2 regions of the Streptomyces sp. NPDC001781 genome follow, and region 2 is predicted to be linked to the other one. Evidence: riboswitches for the same ligand, from Rfam matches in the RefSeq annotation. Region 2 holds a riboswitch; the other holds the start of a gene.

Region 1 (8,609 bases), on a different contig from region 2:
ACGACCCTCAAGCTGGTCGCCGCCGACTACGGCGACTCCGCCGCCAACAGCTCCAAGAAGTACTGGGCCGCGCTGGCCGACGCCTACGAGGCGAAGCACCCCGATGTGAAGGTGCAGGTCAGCGTCTACTCCTGGAACGACGTCGACGCCAGGGTCAAGGCGATGGTCGACTCCGGGAACGCCCCCGACATGGCCCAGATCGGCGCGTACGCCGACTACGCGGCCGCCGGGAAGCTGTACCCGATGTCCGACACCCTCTCCATCGGCACCCAGGCCGACTTCGTGTCGCAGCTCGCCGGCGCGGGGGACTGGAACCACACGCCCTACGCGATGCCGTTCGCGGCCTCCACGCGCGTGCTCTTCTACAACAAGACGCTGTTCCAGCAGGCCGGCATCACCCCGCCCGCCACCTGGGACGAGCTGGCCTCCGACGCCGAGGCGCTCAAGGCCAAGGGGGTGAAGTACCCCTTCGCACTGCCCCTCGGCCCCGAGGAGGCGCAGGCCGAGACCATGCAGTGGCTGCTGAGCGGCGGCAGCGGCTACACCGACGACATCGGCACCTACACGATCGACTCCGCGGTGAACGGCGAGACGCTCACCTGGCTCAGGGACGACCTGGTGGGCAAGGGGCTCACCGGGCCCGTCGCCCCGGGCCGGCTCAACCGGGCCGCCGCGTTCGCCGCGTTCGCGAACGGACAGGTCGGCATGCTCAACGGCCACCCCACACTGATCCGGCAGGCCGAGGCGAAGGGCGTGAAGTTCGGCATGGTCCCGATGCCGGGCCGCACCGGGCGGGCGCGGGCCGCGATGGGCGTCACCGACTGGATGCTGGCCTTCAGGCAGAACGGCCACGCCCGCCAGATCGGCGCCTTCCTCGACTTCGTGTACGAGCAGAAGAACGTGCTCGACTTCTCCCGCAAGTACGGTCTGCTGCCCGTCACCACCTCGGCCTCCGAGGCGATGAGCCAGTCGGACGCGAGGACCGACGTCCCGCTGCACGCCTTCCTGGACCAGTTGCCGACCGCCGAGCAGTACCCGGTGAACAAGACCTCCTGGGCGGCGGTCAGCGCGTCCGTGAAGAAGGAGATCGGGCAGGCCGTCTCCCCCGGCGGCAGCCCCGCGGGCGTGCTCACCCGGCTCCAGGCCGCCGCCACGGTCGCCGACAGCACGGCCCAGTCCCAGGGCTGAGACCGCTGTCGGTGGCCGGGGTTACGGTTGCCGGCATGGAACTCGGCAGCCGTGAGAAGGCGATCCTCGCGCTGGAGCGCCGGGGCTCTCCCGGCCCCGGCGCGAAGGAGCGCGCCATCCGCGAGCAGCTCGGGCTCGCGCCGGTCCGCTACTACCAGCTCCTCAACGCCCTGCTGGACGACGAGCGCGCCCTCGCCCACGACCCGGTGACGGTCAACCGGCTGCGCCGGGTGCGCGAGGCGAGAAGGTCGCAACGCCAGGGGCCTGACCGGAGTGCCTCCTCGGAGGCGTGAGGGTGGCCCGGCGCGGATAGTGTCGCCCTATGGGCATCCCTGACATCCCCGAGGACAGCGCGCTGCCGGTGCCGGTGACCCAGGCGGGCCGCGACGGTCTGCGAGCGCTGCTCCGGCGGCCCAGCACCGCCGTGATCGGCCTGGACTTCGACGGCACGCTGGCCCCCATCGTCGCCGACCCCGACCAGGCCCGCGCCCACCCCGGCACGGTGCCCGCGCTGGCGGCGCTCGCGCCGAAGGTCGCCTCCGTCGCCGTGGTCACCGGCCGCCCGGCCGGGGTCGCGGTCCGCAACGGCGGCTTCGCCGGGGTGCCCGGCCTGGAGCACCTCGTCGTCCTCGGCCACTACGGCGCCGAGCGCTGGGAGGCCGCGACCGGAAACGTCACCGCGCCCGCCCCGCACCCCGGCGTCGCCGCGGTCCGCGCGGAACTCCCCGGTGTCCTCGACCGGGCAGGCGCCTGGCCCGGTACCTGGATCGAGGAGAAGGGCCGCGCGGTCGCCGTCCACACCCGGCGCGCCGAGGATCCCGAAGCCGCCTTCGAGACCCTGCGCGCCCCCCTCACCGACCTCGCCACCCGCCACGGCCTCATCGTCGAACCGGGCCGCCTGGTCCTCGAACTCCGCCCGCCCGGCATGGACAAGGGAGTGGCCCTCCTGGACCACTTCCGCGCCACCGCCGCCGAGTCCGTCCTCTACGCGGGCGACGACCTCGGCGACCTCCCCGCCTTCGCGGCCCTGGAGAAACTCCGCTCCGAGGGCGTCCCCTCCCTCCTGGTGTGCAGCGGCAGCAGCGAGGTGACGGAACTGGCGGACCGCGCCGACCTGGTGGTGGACGGCCCCGAGGGTGTGGTGGAGTTGCTCGGAAACCTGGCGGCGCACCTCGGCTGAGGCCGACGGGCGCCACGCACATACGAATCGGAGGGCGTATGAAGAGCGCCTGGTTCCTGTACTTCGGCAGGCACCTGGACGAGTTCGGCTACCACGACGGTCTGTTGCGCGCCGTGATCGGTACGACGGTCGTGCTGCTGGCCGCCGCGCTGGTCGGCATCCTGGCCGACCGCCGCAGCCGCCCCGCCGCCTGGGCCGGGGCCGGACTCGTCACCGCCGTGGGCGTCGGCTGGCTGGCCTGGAACTGAACAGGCCGGCCTTCGCGCGTCACCCCCGCAGCGCGTTCAACTGGTCCAGGAACCACTTGGTGGGGGGCAGGGCCGTGGCCGCGTCGGACAGGTGCTTGGAGCGTTCGGCGCGGGCCGGGTCCGGGAGGGTCAGGGCCTCGTGGAGGGCCTCGGCCGTGCCGACCACGTCGTACGGGTTGACCGTGATGGCGTGCTCGGCCAGCTCCTCGTACGCGCCCGCCTCGCGGGACAGGACCAGGGCCACGCCCTCGTCGGAGACGACCGGGACCTCCTTGGCGACCAGGTTCATGCCGTCGCGGATGGGGTTGACCAGGGCCACGTCGGCGAGGCGGTAAGCGGCCAGGGAGCGGGCGAAGTCGTCGTCGAGGTGGAGCAGGACCGGGGTCCAGCCGGCCGTGCCGTACTCGGAGTTGATCTCCTCCGCGACCCGGCGTACCTCCTCCATGTAGGAGCGGTACAGGGCGAGGTCCTGGCGGGAGGGGTAGGCGAAGGCGACGTGGACCACGCGCTCGCGCCACTCGGGGTGGTTCTCGAGGAGGCGACGGTACGCCAGCAGGCCGCGCACGATGTTCTTGGACAGCTCGGTGCGGTCCACCCGGACGATCGACCGGCGCCCCTCCCCGATCTGCTCCCGCAGCACCGCCATCCGCTCGTCCACGTCGGCCCGGTGCGCCCGCTCCCGCAGGAACTCCGCGTCCGCGCCCAGGCCGTGCACCCCGATCTCCGTACCCGACGGGATGCCCGGGCCCAGTACCGCGTGGCAGCAGTCGGTGAACGCGTCCGCCCAGCGCCGGGTCAGGAAGGCCGCCCGGTCCGCGCCCAGGATGCCGATGAGCAGCTCGGCCGCGATGTCGTCCGGGAGCAGGCGGAAGTAGTCCGGCGGCGCCCAGGGCGTGTGCGAGAAGTGGCCGATGCGCAGGTCGGGCCGGAGCTTGCGCAGCATCCGGGGGGCCAGGGCCAGGTGGTAGTCCTGGATCAGCACCGCCGCCCCCGGCGCCGCCTCCTCGGCCAGCGCCTGCGCGAACGCCTGGTTGTAGGCGCGGTACGCGTCCCACTGCCGGCGGAACTCCGCGTCGAACACCGGCTCCAGCGGCGTCTGGTACATCATGTGGTGCACGAACCACAGCGCCGAGTTGGCGATCCCGTTGTACGCGTCGGCGTAGACGCCGGCGTCGATGTCCAGCATCCGCACCCGCTGCCCGCCGGTGTCCTCCGCGGGCAGCAGCCCGCCGTCCGCGCGCCGCACCGCCTCCCGGTCGCCGTCCCCGAGCGCGGCGCACACCCACACCGCGTCCGTGTCCGGACCGATCGCCGACAGCCCCGAGACGAGACCGCCGCCGCCCCGGCGGGAACCCAACGACCCGTCCGGACCCACCGTGTACGAAACCGGGCCGCGATTGGACGCGACCAGCACCTCAGCACCCTGCGTAGCCATGGCCTCAACCTAGCCCGGCCCGCAAACGCTCAAACGTACGCGCGACCGGCGAGCCCGGCTGTATACGGCCCGCTCACGCCGCCCGCCGCTCCGCGTACTCCGCGATCTCCGTCATCGGCGGCCGCTCCTCGGTGTCCACCGAATGGGTACGCGGCTCGAAACCGCTCACCCCCCGCTCGAACTGGGTCAGCGCGGGCCGCACCAGGTGCCCGCGCGCGAGCCGGAGCTGCGCGGTGCGGTAGATCGCGGCGGCCATCCGGCCGAGCGCCTGCCCGTCCTGGTGCCGGTGCCTGCGTTCGCCCACGTCCACCTGGGCCAGCGCGTCCAGCCCGACCAGGTGCAGCGAGTCCACCAGCATGCCCAGCTCGACCCCGTACCCCACCGGGAACGGCAGTCGCTCCAGCAGCGAGCGCCGGGCCGCGTACTCCCCGCCGAGTGGCTGCACGAACCCGGCGAGCTGCGGCCAGTGCATGTTCAGCAGCGGCCGCGCCATCAGCTCCGTCACCCGGCCGCCCTGCCCGGCGGCGCCGCCCAGCGGACGGTCGTACATCGCCTTGACCAGGTCGATCCCCGGATCGGTGAGCAGCGGGCCGACGATGCCGAGGACGAAGTCGGAGGAGAACTCGCGCAGGTCGGCGTCGACGAAGGCGATGACGTCCCCCTCGGTCGCCAGCAGGCTGCGCCACAGCACCTCGCCCTTGCCGGGCACGGCGGGCAGCCGGGGCAGGATCTCGTCCCGGTGCACCACCCGCGCGCCCGCGGCGGCGGCCACCTCGGCGGTTCGGTCGGTGGACCCGGAGTCCACCACGACTATCTCGTCCACCAGCGGAGCCTGGAAGACCAGGTCGTGGCGGATCACGGAGACGATCTCGCCGACCGTCGCCTCCTCGTTCAGCGCGGGCAGCACCACGGAGATCCGCTGCCCGGACCGCTGCTTGGCGGCCAGCACGCGGTGCAGCGGGCGGTCGGCCACCGACCAGGAGCGGGTGGCCAGCCAGCGCTCGGTTTCCTCCAGCATGGTCTGCGGCTCCTCACTGCCTGATCCATCTCGCGGTTCGGACGACACCTTCAACTCTCCTGGCCTTCGGTTACAGTCTTGAACAACGCCGATGACCATCGCATGTCGAGGTCGGACGGCGTCCACAACCGAATACCGCTCATCCAGAGGGGCAGAGGGAAACGGCCCGATGAAGCCCCGGCAACCCTCCAGCCGGTCTCCCGTGCGCGACACGTCGCGGCACGCGCGAGGCTCCCGGCTAGGGAAGGTGCCAAATCCGTCTCACGGCGAGATGCGTCGTGAGGAAGATGAGGAGAAAGGGCCTCGCCTCCATGGCTGTGCAGACTGTCGCCACCCCCACCGTCGATCTCGGCCCCGCCGCCGCCCTGAGCTGTCGGGAGTGCGGACACCGCGTCCCGCTCGGTCCCGTCTTCGCCTGCGAGGAGTGCTTCGGGCCGCTGGAGATCGCCTACGACTTCTCCGCCTACGACACCGAGAAGCTCCGGGCGCGCATCGAGTCCGGCCCGGCGAACATCTGGCGCTACGCCCCGCTGCTGCCCGTCCCCGCCGACGTGGCCGACAAGCCGAACCTCAACCCGGGCTGGACACCGCTGGTCAAGGCCGACCGCCTGGCGCGCGAACTCGGCGTCACCGGCGGGCTGTTCGTCAAGGACGACTCCGGCAACCCGACGCACTCCTTCAAGGACCGCGTGGTCGCCCAGGCGCTGGAGGCGGCCCGTGCCTTCGGCTTCACCACCCTCTCCTGCTCCTCCACCGGCAACCTGGCCGGCGCGGTCGGCGCCGCCGCCGCACGCGCGGGCCTGCGCTCCTGCGTGTTCATCCCGCACGACCTGGAGCAGGGCAAGGTCGTCATGGCCGCCGTCTACGGCGGTGAGCTGGTGGGCATCGAGGGCAACTACGACGACGTGAACCGCTTCTGCTCCGAGCTGATCGGCGACCCGGCGGGTGAGGGCTGGGGCTTCGTCAACGTCAACCTGCGGCCGTACTACGCCGAGGGCTCCAAGACGCTGGCGTACGAGATCTGCGAGCAGCTCGGCTGGAGGCTGCCCGACCAGCTCGTGGTGCCGATCGCCTCCGGCTCCCAGCTCACCAAGATCGACAAGGGGCTCAGGGAACTGATCGCGCTCGGCCTGGTCGAGGACAGGCCGTACAAGATCTTCGGTGCCCAGGCGGAGGGCTGCTCGCCGGTGTCCGCCGCGTACAAGGCGGGCCACGACGTGGTGCGGCCGCAGAAGCCGGACACCATCGCCAAGTCCCTCGCCATCGGCAACCCGGCCGACGGACCGTACGTGCTGGACATCGCGCGCCGCACCGGCGGGACGGTGGAGGACGTGACGGACCCGCAGATCGTGGACGCCATCAGGCTGCTGGCCCGCACCGAGGGCATCTTCGCCGAGACGGCGGGCGGGGTGACCGTCGGCGTCACCCGCAAGCTGATCGAGACAGGCGCGCTGGACCCCTCGCTCACCACCGTCGTCCTCAACACCGGCGACGGCCTCAAGACCCTGGACGCGGTCGCCGGCACCGGTCTGACCGCGACCATCCGCCCGAACCTGGACTCCTTCCGAGAGGCTGGCCTCGCATGAGCGTGACCGTTCGCATCCCGACCATCCTGCGCACCTACACCGGCGGGCAGGCCGAGGTCGCCGCCGAGGGCGGCACGCTCGCGGAGGTCATCGAGGACCTGGAGAAGCACCACCAGGGCATCGCCGCCCGCGTCCTGGACGACCAGGGCAGGCTGCGCCGGTTCGTGAATGTCTACGTCAATGACGACGACGTGCGTTTCGAGGGCGGACTTCAGACCGCCACGCCCGACGGTGCGGGTGTCTCCATCATTCCGGCGGTCGCCGGCGGCTGAAATTCACCCTCGGTAATGGCCCTCTCCGCGAGGTAAACGGAGGGGGCCATTCTGTGTGATTGAGCGCGGTAGAGTTGGGGAACGCGCTCCCGTCCCCGAGGGCCGGGCGTCGTTGGCTCATGCCGCCTGCCCGACAAGAAGTAGCCAAAATGCGCGGGTAATGTGCGGCATTTGCTGCATTTGTGGGGCCCGACTTGCCCCGAATTCAGCCGAAGTTGCGGCAGATTCCGGACTGTGCCCGTCCAGAATTCTCGTCCGATTGACCTGTTGCAGACGGCAGTTGGACAGATACATTCAGCCGCGGTCGACGCGTTCCGGCGCACGCCCCCGGAAGATCGGGGACGAGGTCTGACCCAGGTTCACGAGGTGTGGATCTGCGCAAGGGCCAGCAATAGGGGAGTTAGCCATGGCTCAGGGCACCGTCAAGTGGTTCAACGCGGAGAAGGGGTACGGCTTCATCGCGGTCGACGGTGGTGCGGACGTCTTCGTCCACTACAGCGCGATTCAGATGGACGGCTACCGCAGCCTGGAAGAGGGTCAGCGGGTCGAGTTCGAGATCTCGCAGGGTCAGAAGGGCCCGCAGGCCGACATGGTTCGCGTCACCGCCTGAACGTCTTTGGACAAGCGCAGGGCCCGCACCCGTACAGGGTGCGGGCCCTTCGTCCTGTTACGCCCCGTCCTGATCCCTCGAAGGCGCTTGCACTCGCCCTGGGCGAGTGCTAATCATTGCGTTAGCACTCTGAAGGTGAGAGTGACAACGAAGGACCGGGTCGGCGAGGCCCGCAGGCCGGGTGGGGCAAGGAACCACAAGGCCGGCGAGCCGTCCGTCGCGGGCGCGGGCGCGGTCCGAAGGAATCACCCCCAGTCCTGGAGGGACCACTTCACATGGCCAAGATCATCGCGTTCGACGAGGAGGCGCGGCGCGGCCTCGAGCGCGGCATGAACCAGCTCGCGGACGCCGTCAAGGTGACGCTCGGCCCCAAGGGCCGCAACGTCGTCCTCGAGAAGAAGTGGGGCGCCCCCACGATCACCAACGATGGTGTCTCCATCGCCAAGGAGATCGAGCTCGAGGACCCGTACGAGAAGATCGGCGCCGAGCTGGTCAAGGAAGTCGCCAAGAAGACGGACGACGTCGCCGGCGACGGTACGACCACCGCGACCGTGCTGGCCCAGGCCCTGGTCAAGGAGGGCCTGCGCAACGTGGCCGCCGGCGCCAACCCGATGGCCCTCAAGCGCGGCATCGAGAAGGCCGTCGAGGCCGTCTCCACCGCCCTGCTCGAGCAGGCCAAGGACGTGGAGACCAAGGAGCAGATCGCCTCCACCGCCTCCATCTCCGCCGCCGACACGCAGATCGGCGAGCTCATCGCCGAGGCGATGGACAAGGTCGGCAAGGAAGGCGTCATCACCGTCGAGGAGAGCAACACCTTCGGTCTCGAGCTGGAGCTCACCGAGGGCATGCGCTTCGACAAGGGCTACATCTCCGCCTACTTCGCGACCGACATGGAGCGCATGGAGTCGGTGCTCGAGGACCCCTACATCCTCATCGCCAACTCCAAGATCTCCTCGGTCAAGGACCTGCTCCCGCTGCTGGAGAAGGTCATGCAGTCGGGCAAGCCGCTGCTGATCATCGCCGAGGACGTCGAGGGCGAGGCCCTTTCCACCCTCGTGGTCAACAAGATCCG
Region 2 (8,609 bases):
CGTGCGGACCGCCCCGCCCTCAGGAGGCGGCGCCCGGCCTGTCCACGAGTTCCACCTGGTCCACCGCGTTGCACCAGCGGCAACGGACCGACTCGATGGTCTCACTGACCACCTCGCGCTCCTCGACCGTCGGTTCGCCGGCCAGGTCGAGGTGGACGTACTCGACGACCTTGGAGGAACGGGTCACGTCGAACCGGGTGAGGTTGCCGCACAGGGTGCAGCGCCAGCGTGTCGTGGCGGTCGGCGGAGGAACCGTCATGGTGCAGCTCGCTTCCTTCTCGTCGCGTCTGGCGGACTGGACGCACGCCGGGTAGAGCGCGTGTGGCCGTAACCCTACGGCCTGCCGGGTGTTCGCCGCCCGCCTGTCCGAAGCGGCGAGGCGGTCTGTACCACTGCGTCCGGTTACGTCATGCTCTGTGTTCATGATCAGAGAGTGGAGCTCGACCGCCGCCCGGACCGTCAGGGCGGTCCGGGGCACCCCGGCGCCGCTGACGTACGGCCTCATCGCCCTGTGCTGCCTGATCTTCGTCATGGGCCCGGCCTCCGGGTTCACCCGCGCGTACGGCACCGGGGACGCGCTGCTCGCGGCGCAGCGGGCGTACTTCCGGCACTGGGGGGTGATCCCGGCCGGGCTCTTCGCGGAGCCGGTGCGCGAGGCGCTCACCCCGGTGACCGCGCTGTTCGTGCACGGGAGCTGGGTGCATCTGCTCGGCAACATGCTGTTCCTCTTCGTCTTCGGCGTGCTCACCGAGGAACGGATGGGCCGCGTCGAGTTCGCCCTCTTCTACGTCGGCTGCGGCTACCTCGCCCTGCTCGGGTACGCGCTGGCCAACGCGGGCTCCGAGCAGTCCCTGGTCGGCGCCTCGGGAGCCATCTCCGCGGTCCTCGGCGCCTTCCTCCACCTCTTTCCGCGGGCCCGTGTCACCAGTCTCCTCCCTTTCCTCTTCTTCCTCCCGCTGCGCTTCCCGGCCTGGGTGGTGCTGCCCTTCTGGGCGGGCCTGCAGTGGTACGCGGCGGGCCGCGCGCCCGAGGGCCCGGGCGTCGCCTACCTCGCCCATGTGATCGGCTTCTGCCTGGGCTTCGGCTACGCCTGGCTCAGGTACGGGCGGAAGCAGAGCGAGAAGGACGGGCCGGGCGAGGCTAGAGTTGGGGCCGCCCCGGCTACGGCGTCCAAGGGAGAGAACCAGCCGTGATCACCGCGATCGTCCTGATCAAGACCAGCGTGGACCGGATTCCGGAGATCGCCGAGCGGATCGCCGCGCTGGAGAGCGTGAGCGAGGTCTTCTCCGTCACCGGTACCTACGACCTGATCGCCATGGTCCGCGTGGCCCGCCACGAGGACCTCGCCGAGGTCATCCCCGGCCGTATCAGCAAGATCCCGGGCGTGGAGGGCACCGACACCCACGTCGCCTTCCGCACCTACTCCCAGCACGACCTGGAAGCGGCCTTCGCCATCGGCCTGGACAGCTAGTGCTGTGACCGGAAAGGTCTGCCGGAAAGCTAGCGGCGTCCGGTGCGGTGCATCGCAAGGCGGAGCACCGCCCGCGTACGGGATGTACTCGGGCGATGCGCCAATGCGGCGAGGTGCCGTGACGGACGCCGCGAGCCGGTGAACCTTTCCGGTCACAGCACCAGGGTCTTCCGGCCGGGCCGGGTCTTCGAGGCCGCCCGGCTCGGGCTCAGCTCTCCGGGACGCAGCGGCCGTTCTCCGTGCGGTAGGTCCAGCGGGCGCCCCGGGTGACCAGCTCGCGCACCGCCGCCACGAAACGGGTCACGTGCTCGTCCGGCGTACCCGCGCCGAAACTGACGCGGACGGCGTTCAGGGATCCGGTGCCGCAGCCGGCCTGTTCGGCGGCCTCCGTGCCGAGGAGGGCGTGCACCAGGGGGTGGGCGCAGAAGAGGCCGTCGCGGACGCCGATGCCGTACTCGGCGGAGAGCGCGGCGGCCAGGTGGGAGCTGTTCCAGCCCTCCACCACGAAGGAGAGCACGCCCACCCGCGGGGCGTCGTCGCCGAACAGCGAGAGCACCCGCAGCCCGGGCACCTCGGCGAGGCCCGCACGCAGCAGGCCGAGCAGGTGCCGCTCACGGGCGGCCAGAGCCTCGGGGCCGGCCTCGGCGAGCGCCCGGCAGGCCGAGGCGATCGAGTAGGCGCCGATGACGTTGGGGGACCCCGCCTCGTGCCGGGCCGCGCCCTCGTGCCACTCCACCCGCACCGAGCCGTCGGCCCGCCGGGCCACCGTGCGGCTGGCGCCGCCGCCCGCGAGGTACGGCTCGGCCGCGGAGAGCCAGTCGGCCCGCCCGGCCAGCACTCCGGACCCGAAGGGCGCGTACAGCTTGTGCCCGGAGAACGCGATCCAGTCGACGTCCAGCTCCCGCACGCTCACCGGCTGGTGGGGCACCAGCTGGGCGGCGTCCAGCACGATCCGCGCCCCCAGGGCGTGCGCGGCCGCCGCCAGCTCACGCACCGGCCAGACCTCACCGGTGACGTTGGAGGCACCGGTGACGCAGACGAGCGCCGGGCGCGCGGTGTCCCGGCCGGCCAGGGCCCGCTCCAGCGCGCGTACGGCCTCCTCGGGGCTGCGCGGGGCGTCCAGGAAGGTCACGTCGGCCTCGCGCCAGGGCAGCAGCGCCGCGTGGTGCTCGGTCTCGAAGACGTACACCTCGCATCCGGCGGGCAGCGCGCGGGCCAGCAGGTTCAGGGAGTCGGTGGTGGAGCGGGTGAAGACGACCTGGTCGGTGTCCCGGCAGCCGAGGAACTCCGCGACCGTGCGGCGGGCGTTCTCGAACAGATCGGTGGAGAGCTGCGAGAGGTGCCCGGCACCCCGGTGCACGCTGCCGTAGTAAGGGGCGTAGGCGGCGACGTCGTCCCAGACCCGCTGGAGCGCGGGGGCGCTGGCGGCGCAGTCGAGCGCGGCGTAGCCCACCTCGCCCCCGGTGACGAGCGGCACGCGGACGTCCCGGCCGAGCACCGGCAGGGGGGCGGGGACGACGTCGGCGGGGGCGGGGGCGAAGGCGGTGGAGACGGACATGGCTGGACTCCCGTGAGGCAGGCCGGAGTCACCGTGCGCAGGACATGCGGACACGGCACCGGAGAAAGGGGGTGGAAGGGGTGTGCGGGGGCGGGGCTCAGCGGCCCCGGCGCATTCGCTTGCTCACGGAGAAAAGCTCCCTCGTACGACCAGGACCCCTGGTTCTCGAGGGGTCCGCGCTTGCCGTAGACCTTCTGGAATACGACCTGGTCCTCACCCGGAGCACCCCGCCACGGACGGAGGGTTGCCGGACAGCCGGCCGGGGCCGCATGGCTGTCGCTCATGACCTGATCAGGAAGCTAGCCGGACGGGGCGCGCGGCGCAACCGCGGTCCGGATGCCGGAACGCGGCGCGGCGGGGAGCGGGCGCTCCCCGCCGCGCCGGAGGAACGGCTCTCACCGGTTGCTGGCGGTCACCCACCGCTCCAGCGTGCGCTCCGCGGCCCCGGAGTCGATGGACTCCGCCGCTCTCGCCATGCCGGCCCTCAGCTGGTCGGCCAGCGGCTCCTCCGTAGGGTCCAGCGCGACCAGCGCCGCCGCCGAGTTCAGCAGCACCGCGTCCCGCACGGGCCCCCGCTCACCCTCCAGCACCATGCGGGCCACCATCGCGTTGTAGGCCGGGTCACCGCCGCGCAGCGCGTCCACCGGCACCGGCTCGATGCCGACGTCACGGGGGTCGAAGACCTCCTCGGTGACCGTGCCGTCGCGCACGATCCACACCCGCGAGGGCGAGGTGGTGGTCAGCTCGTCCAGCCCGTCCTCGCCCCGGAAGACCAGCGAGGAGTTGCCGCGCTCGGCGAAGACGCCCGCGACGATCGGCGCCATGGCCAGGTTGGCCACGCCCACCGCCTGCGACCGCACTCGCGCCGGGTTGGTCAGCGGCCCGATCACGTTGAAGACGGTACGGATGCCGAGCTGGCCGCGGGCGGCGCCGACGTGGCGCAGCGCCGGGTGGAACTTGACCGCGAAGCAGAAGGTGATCCCCGCCTCCTCCGCGACCTCCGCCACCCGCTCGGGCGTCAGCTCGAGGTTCACTCCGAGCCGCTCCAGCACGTCCGAGGAGCCGGACGCCGAGGACGCGGCCCGGTTGCCGTGCTTGATGACCTTCGCGCCGGTGCCGGCGACCACGATGGAGGACATCGTGGAGATGTTCACCGTCTTGGCGCCGTCCCCGCCGGTGCCGACGATGTCCACGGTCCTGCCGGGCACCTCGATCACATTGGCGTGGTCGTACATCGCCCGGACGATCCCGGTGATCTCCTCGACCGTCTCGCCCTTGGCCCGCAGCGCCACCAGGAAGCCCGCGATCTGGGCGTCCGTGGCCTCGCCGCGCATGATCCGGTCCATCGCCCAGGCGGTGGCGTCGGCACTCTGGTCCCGGCCCTCCAGCAGGGCGTTCAGTACCTCGGGCCAGGAACGGCCCGCCGCGGTGTCGCCTCCAGCGGGGGTCACAGCGCTCATGGGGCCGCTCCTGGGTGTGTGTGAGGAAGACAGGTGCTGTGGGGCACGCGGGGTGCCCTCTCCCACCCTATCCAGCCCGAACAGGGCGAAGGGCCCCGCCGGTGATCCGGACGGGGCCCTTCGGCCGCGGCGTGGCGACGCGCGCGGGGATCAGTGGTGGCCGTGGCCGCTCGTGATCTCCTTGTACTCGTCGACGGTGGGCTTGGCGATCTGGTTGTCCTTGCCGTAGTAGGCGTTGGACAGCTTGACCCGCAGCCGCTCGGTGGACTTCACCTTGCGCTCGACCCCGTTCTCGTCGACCGTGGGGCCGATCTCGGCGGGCTCGTACTGGTGGTGCGCCGTCAGGGTGTGGAGCTGCTCCTGGCTGAGCGGCTCGTGCACCTCGATGAACTCACCGTGCGGCAGGCGCTTGATGATGCCGGTCTCGCGGCCGTGCAGCACCTTGTCCTTGTCCCGGCGCTGGAGGCCGAGGCAGATCCGCTTGGTGGCGATGAAGGCGATCACCGGTCCGGCGAAGAAGAAGATCCGGACGAACCAGGTCACCTGGTTGATCGACAGGTGGAAGTGGGTGGCCCACAGGTCGTTGCCACCGCCGACCAGACCGATCATGTACACCGTGACCCAGGCGACGCCGAACGCGGTACGCGTCGGGGCGTTGCGCGGGCGGTCCAGGATGTGGTGCTCGCTCTTGTCACCGGTGACCCAGGACTCGATGAAGGGGTAGACGGCGATGGCCATCAGCACGACACCGAACAGGACCAGCGGGATGAACACGCCCAGGACCAGCGTGTGGCCCCAGAAGTTGACCTCCCAGCCCGGCATGTAGCGGACCAGACCCTCGGCGAAGCCCATGTACCAGTCGGGCTGGGCGCCGGTGGAGACCTGGTCGGGCCGGTACGGGCCCATCGCCCAGATCGGGTTGATCTGCGTGATTCCCGCGATGACCGCGATGACACCGAAGACCAGGAAGAAGAAGCCTCCGGCCTTGGCCATGTACACCGGCAGCAGCGGCATGCCGACGACGTTGGTCTCCTTCTTCCCCGGACCCGCGAACTGCGTGTGCTTGTGGTAGAAGACCAGGATCAGGTGCGCCACCATCAGGCCGAGCATGATGCCCGGCAGCAGCAGGATGTGGATCGAGTAGAACCGGGCCACGAAGTCGTGGCCGGGGAACTGCCCGCCGAAGAGGAAGAACGAGATGTACGTGCCGACGATCGGCATGGACAGGATCGCGCCCTCGGTGAAGCGCACACCGGTGCCGGAGAGCAGGTCGTCCGGGAGCGAGTAACCGGTGAAACCGGTGAACATGCCGAGGACGAACAGCAGGAAGCCGAACAGCCAGTTGACCTCACGCGGCTTGCGGAACGCGCCGGTGAAGAACACGCGCATCATGTGCACGAACATGCCCGCGAGGAAGATCAGCGCGGCCCAGTGGTGGATCTGCCGGATGAGCAGACCACCGCGCACATCGAAGGAGATGTGCAGGGTCGAGTTGAACGCCTCCGACATGAGCTGTCCCTGGAGCGGGACGTAGCTGCCGTGGTACTCCACCTCGTTCATCGACGGGTGGAAGAACAGCGTCAGGTACACACCGGTCAGGATGATGATGAGGAAGCTGTACATGCAGACTTCGCCCAGCATGAACGACCAGTGGTCCGGGAAGACCTTGCGCATGTTGGCCTTGGCCAGGGAGAAGATCCCCAGCCGGCCGTCCGCCCAGTCGGCGACGCGCTCGCCGGCCGGCGCCTTCCCGCGCGAGCGGGGGGCTTCGTTCGCTTCAGTACTCATCCGCGCTCCCAGAATGCAGGACCGACGGGCTCCGCGAAGTCGCCGAGCGCCTCGAGGTAGCCCTCGTCGTTCACACCGATGCGGAGCTGCGGCAGGGCGTGACCGGCGGGGCCGAAGATCACTCGGGCACCGTCGGAGAGGTCGAAGGTGGACTGGTGGCACGGGCAGAGCACGTGGTGCGTCTGCTGCTCGTACAGGGAGATCGGGCAGCCCACGTGGGTGCAGATCTTGGAGAACGCGACGATGCCCTCGTGGGACCAGGCGAGTTCCTGCTTGTCCTTGATGTCGTTCGGCTGGAGCCGGACGATCATCAGGGCGGCCTTGGCGATCTCGTCCTGGAAGTCCTCGTCCGTCTCCTCCAGGCCCTCGGGCTTGGCGAAGGTCAGCGAGCCGACGGCCACGTCCTCGGGACGCAGCGGCTGGTTGGTGTTGACGTTGACGAGGAGCTTGCCCTTCGCCCACAGGGTGTGGCGGAGCGAGCTGTGCGGCAGCGGACCGAGGTCGCGCAGCAGCATGACGCCGGAGAGCGGCACCAGGGCCAGGGCGCCGAACATCGTGTTGCGGATCAGCTTGCGACGGCCGATGCCCGACTCGGCGGCTCCCTGGCGGAAGTCGTCGAAGACCTGGGCGCGGACCGCGGGATCCGCGGCGATCGGGTGGCGCTCGGCCACCATCTCGACGTCGGACATAAGGGTGCGCGCCCAGTGGACGGCGCCCGCGCCGATGCAGAACAGCGCCACACCGAGGGTCAGGCCCAGCGCGAAGTTGAGCGCGCTGATGTGACCGATCGGGAAGACGAAGATCGACTTGTCGTGCGGGATCGTCACGTACGACGCGATGAAGCCGACGGTGGCCAGCATCGAGATCGTGAACAGCAGGGCGACCACGCGCTCGGACCGCTTGGCGGCCCGCTCGTCGATGTCCTGCACACGGTGCTCGTGCGGCGGCATGCCCGGGTCGGCGAACGGGGTCTCTTCGTCCGCGACGCTCACCGAGCCGTGCGGGTGGTCCTGCGCGGCGGGCAGGTTCTCTTCTGGAATGTCTTGGCTACTCATGACTTCTTGGCCTTTGCGGTCCGAGCGGCGACCCAGATGGCGACCGCGATCAGCGCGCCGAGGCCGAAGATCCAGGCGAACAGACCTTCACTGACCGGGCCGAGTCCGCCCAGCTCAAGGCCGCCGGGGTTCTCGGTCTCGCTGCCGTTGACCGCGTTCAGGTACGCGATGATGTCCTTCTTGTTCTTCTCCGTCATGGTGGTGTCGGGGAAGGACGGCATGTTCTGCGGGCCGGTCTGCATGGCCTCGTAGATGTGCTTGGGATCGACGCCCTCGAGGCTCGGGGCGTACTTGCCCTTGGTGAGGGCACCGCCCTTGCCGACGAAGTTGTGGCACTGCGCGCAGTTGGTGCGGAACAGCTCGCCACCCTTGGCGATGTCCGCGCCTTCCTTGGAGTACTGCTCCTTGGTCGGCACGTTCGGGCCGGCGCCCAGCGACGCGACGTACGCGGCGAGCTGGTCGATCTGGGCCTGGGTGTAGATCGTCTTCTTGGCCGGGATCTGGGCCATCTGCGAGCTGGAGGCGGGCATCCGGCCGGTGCCGACCTGGAAGTCGACCGCGGCGGCGCCGACGCCGACCAGGCTCGGGCCGTCGGAGGAGCCCTGGCCACCGGTCCCGTGGCAGCTTGCGCAGCCGACCTCGTAGAGCTTCTTGCCCTCCTTGATGGTCAGGGACTGGGAGGTTTCATCGGCCTGCGCCTTGCCCGCGGGCGCGAACGCGGCGTACAGCCCCCCAGTGGCCGCCAGCGCGAGGAGTAGTACGACGACCGCCGCCAGCGGATGGCGTCGTCGTGCGGAGAGCTTTTTCACGGATTACCCCGGTGTCAGGATCTTCTGCGTCGGTGCTTCTGGATGTGCGGGTGGTGCCCGCTACTTGATCAAGTAGATCGTGGCGAAGAGGCCGATCCAGACCACATCGACGAAGTGCCAGTAGTAGGACACGACGATTGCGGCGGTCGCCTGCTCGTGAGTGAACCTCTTGGCCGCGTAGGTGCGGCCGAGGACCAGCAGGAAGGCGATGAGTCCGCCCGTCACGTGCAGGCCGTGGAAGCCGGTGGTCAGGTAGAACACGGAGCCGTAGACGTCGGAGGACAGCGAGATGCCGTCCTTCTTCACCAGTTCCGTGTACTCGAAGATCTGTCCGCCGATGAAGATCGCACCCATCACGAAGGTGACGATGAACCATCCGCGGAGCTTCTTCACGTCCCCGCGCTCGGCGGCGAACACGCCGAGCTGGCAGGTCAGGGAGGAGAGCACCAGGATCGTGGTGTTCGTCGC

The links. A riboswitch is a leader RNA that binds a small molecule or an ion and turns the genes downstream of it on or off. The one in region 2 is predicted to bind S-adenosylmethionine.
Region 1: another riboswitch for S-adenosylmethionine. It lies ahead of thrC (threonine synthase); the one in region 2 lies ahead of ACWCV3_RS06230 (aminotransferase class V-fold PLP-dependent enzyme).

Annotation. Positions count from the first base shown of each region.
Region 1 covers NZ_JBSFFI010000001.1:126,756-135,364, forward strand. Annotated here, with positions in the region: gene ACWCV3_RS00705 (ABC transporter substrate-binding protein) at 1-1,188, shown strand, start outside; gene ACWCV3_RS00710 (DUF3263 domain-containing protein) at 1,224-1,481, shown strand; gene otsB (trehalose-phosphatase) at 1,511-2,368, shown strand; gene ACWCV3_RS00720 (hypothetical protein) at 2,407-2,616, shown strand; gene ACWCV3_RS00725 (alpha,alpha-trehalose-phosphate synthase (UDP-forming)) at 2,636-4,051, opposite strand; gene ACWCV3_RS00730 (glucosyl-3-phosphoglycerate synthase) at 4,125-5,069, opposite strand; SAM riboswitch class I at 5,206-5,363, shown strand; gene thrC (threonine synthase) at 5,381-6,655, shown strand; gene ACWCV3_RS00740 (MoaD/ThiS family protein) at 6,652-6,927, shown strand; gene ACWCV3_RS00745 (cold-shock protein) at 7,334-7,537, shown strand; gene groL (chaperonin GroEL) at 7,813-8,609, shown strand, end outside.
Region 2 covers NZ_JBSFFI010000005.1:50,702-59,310, reverse strand. Annotated here, with positions in the region: gene ACWCV3_RS06245 (hypothetical protein) at 20-259, opposite strand; gene ACWCV3_RS06240 (rhomboid family intramembrane serine protease) at 423-1,193, shown strand; gene ACWCV3_RS06235 (Lrp/AsnC family transcriptional regulator) at 1,190-1,471, shown strand; gene ACWCV3_RS06230 (aminotransferase class V-fold PLP-dependent enzyme) at 1,680-3,029, opposite strand; SAM riboswitch class IV at 3,201-3,317, opposite strand; gene trpD (anthranilate phosphoribosyltransferase) at 3,425-4,489, opposite strand; gene qcrB (cytochrome bc1 complex cytochrome b subunit) at 4,640-6,277, opposite strand; gene qcrA (cytochrome bc1 complex Rieske iron-sulfur subunit) at 6,274-7,332, opposite strand; gene qcrC (cytochrome bc1 complex diheme cytochrome c subunit) at 7,329-8,141, opposite strand; gene ctaE (aa3-type cytochrome oxidase subunit III) at 8,202-8,609, opposite strand, start outside.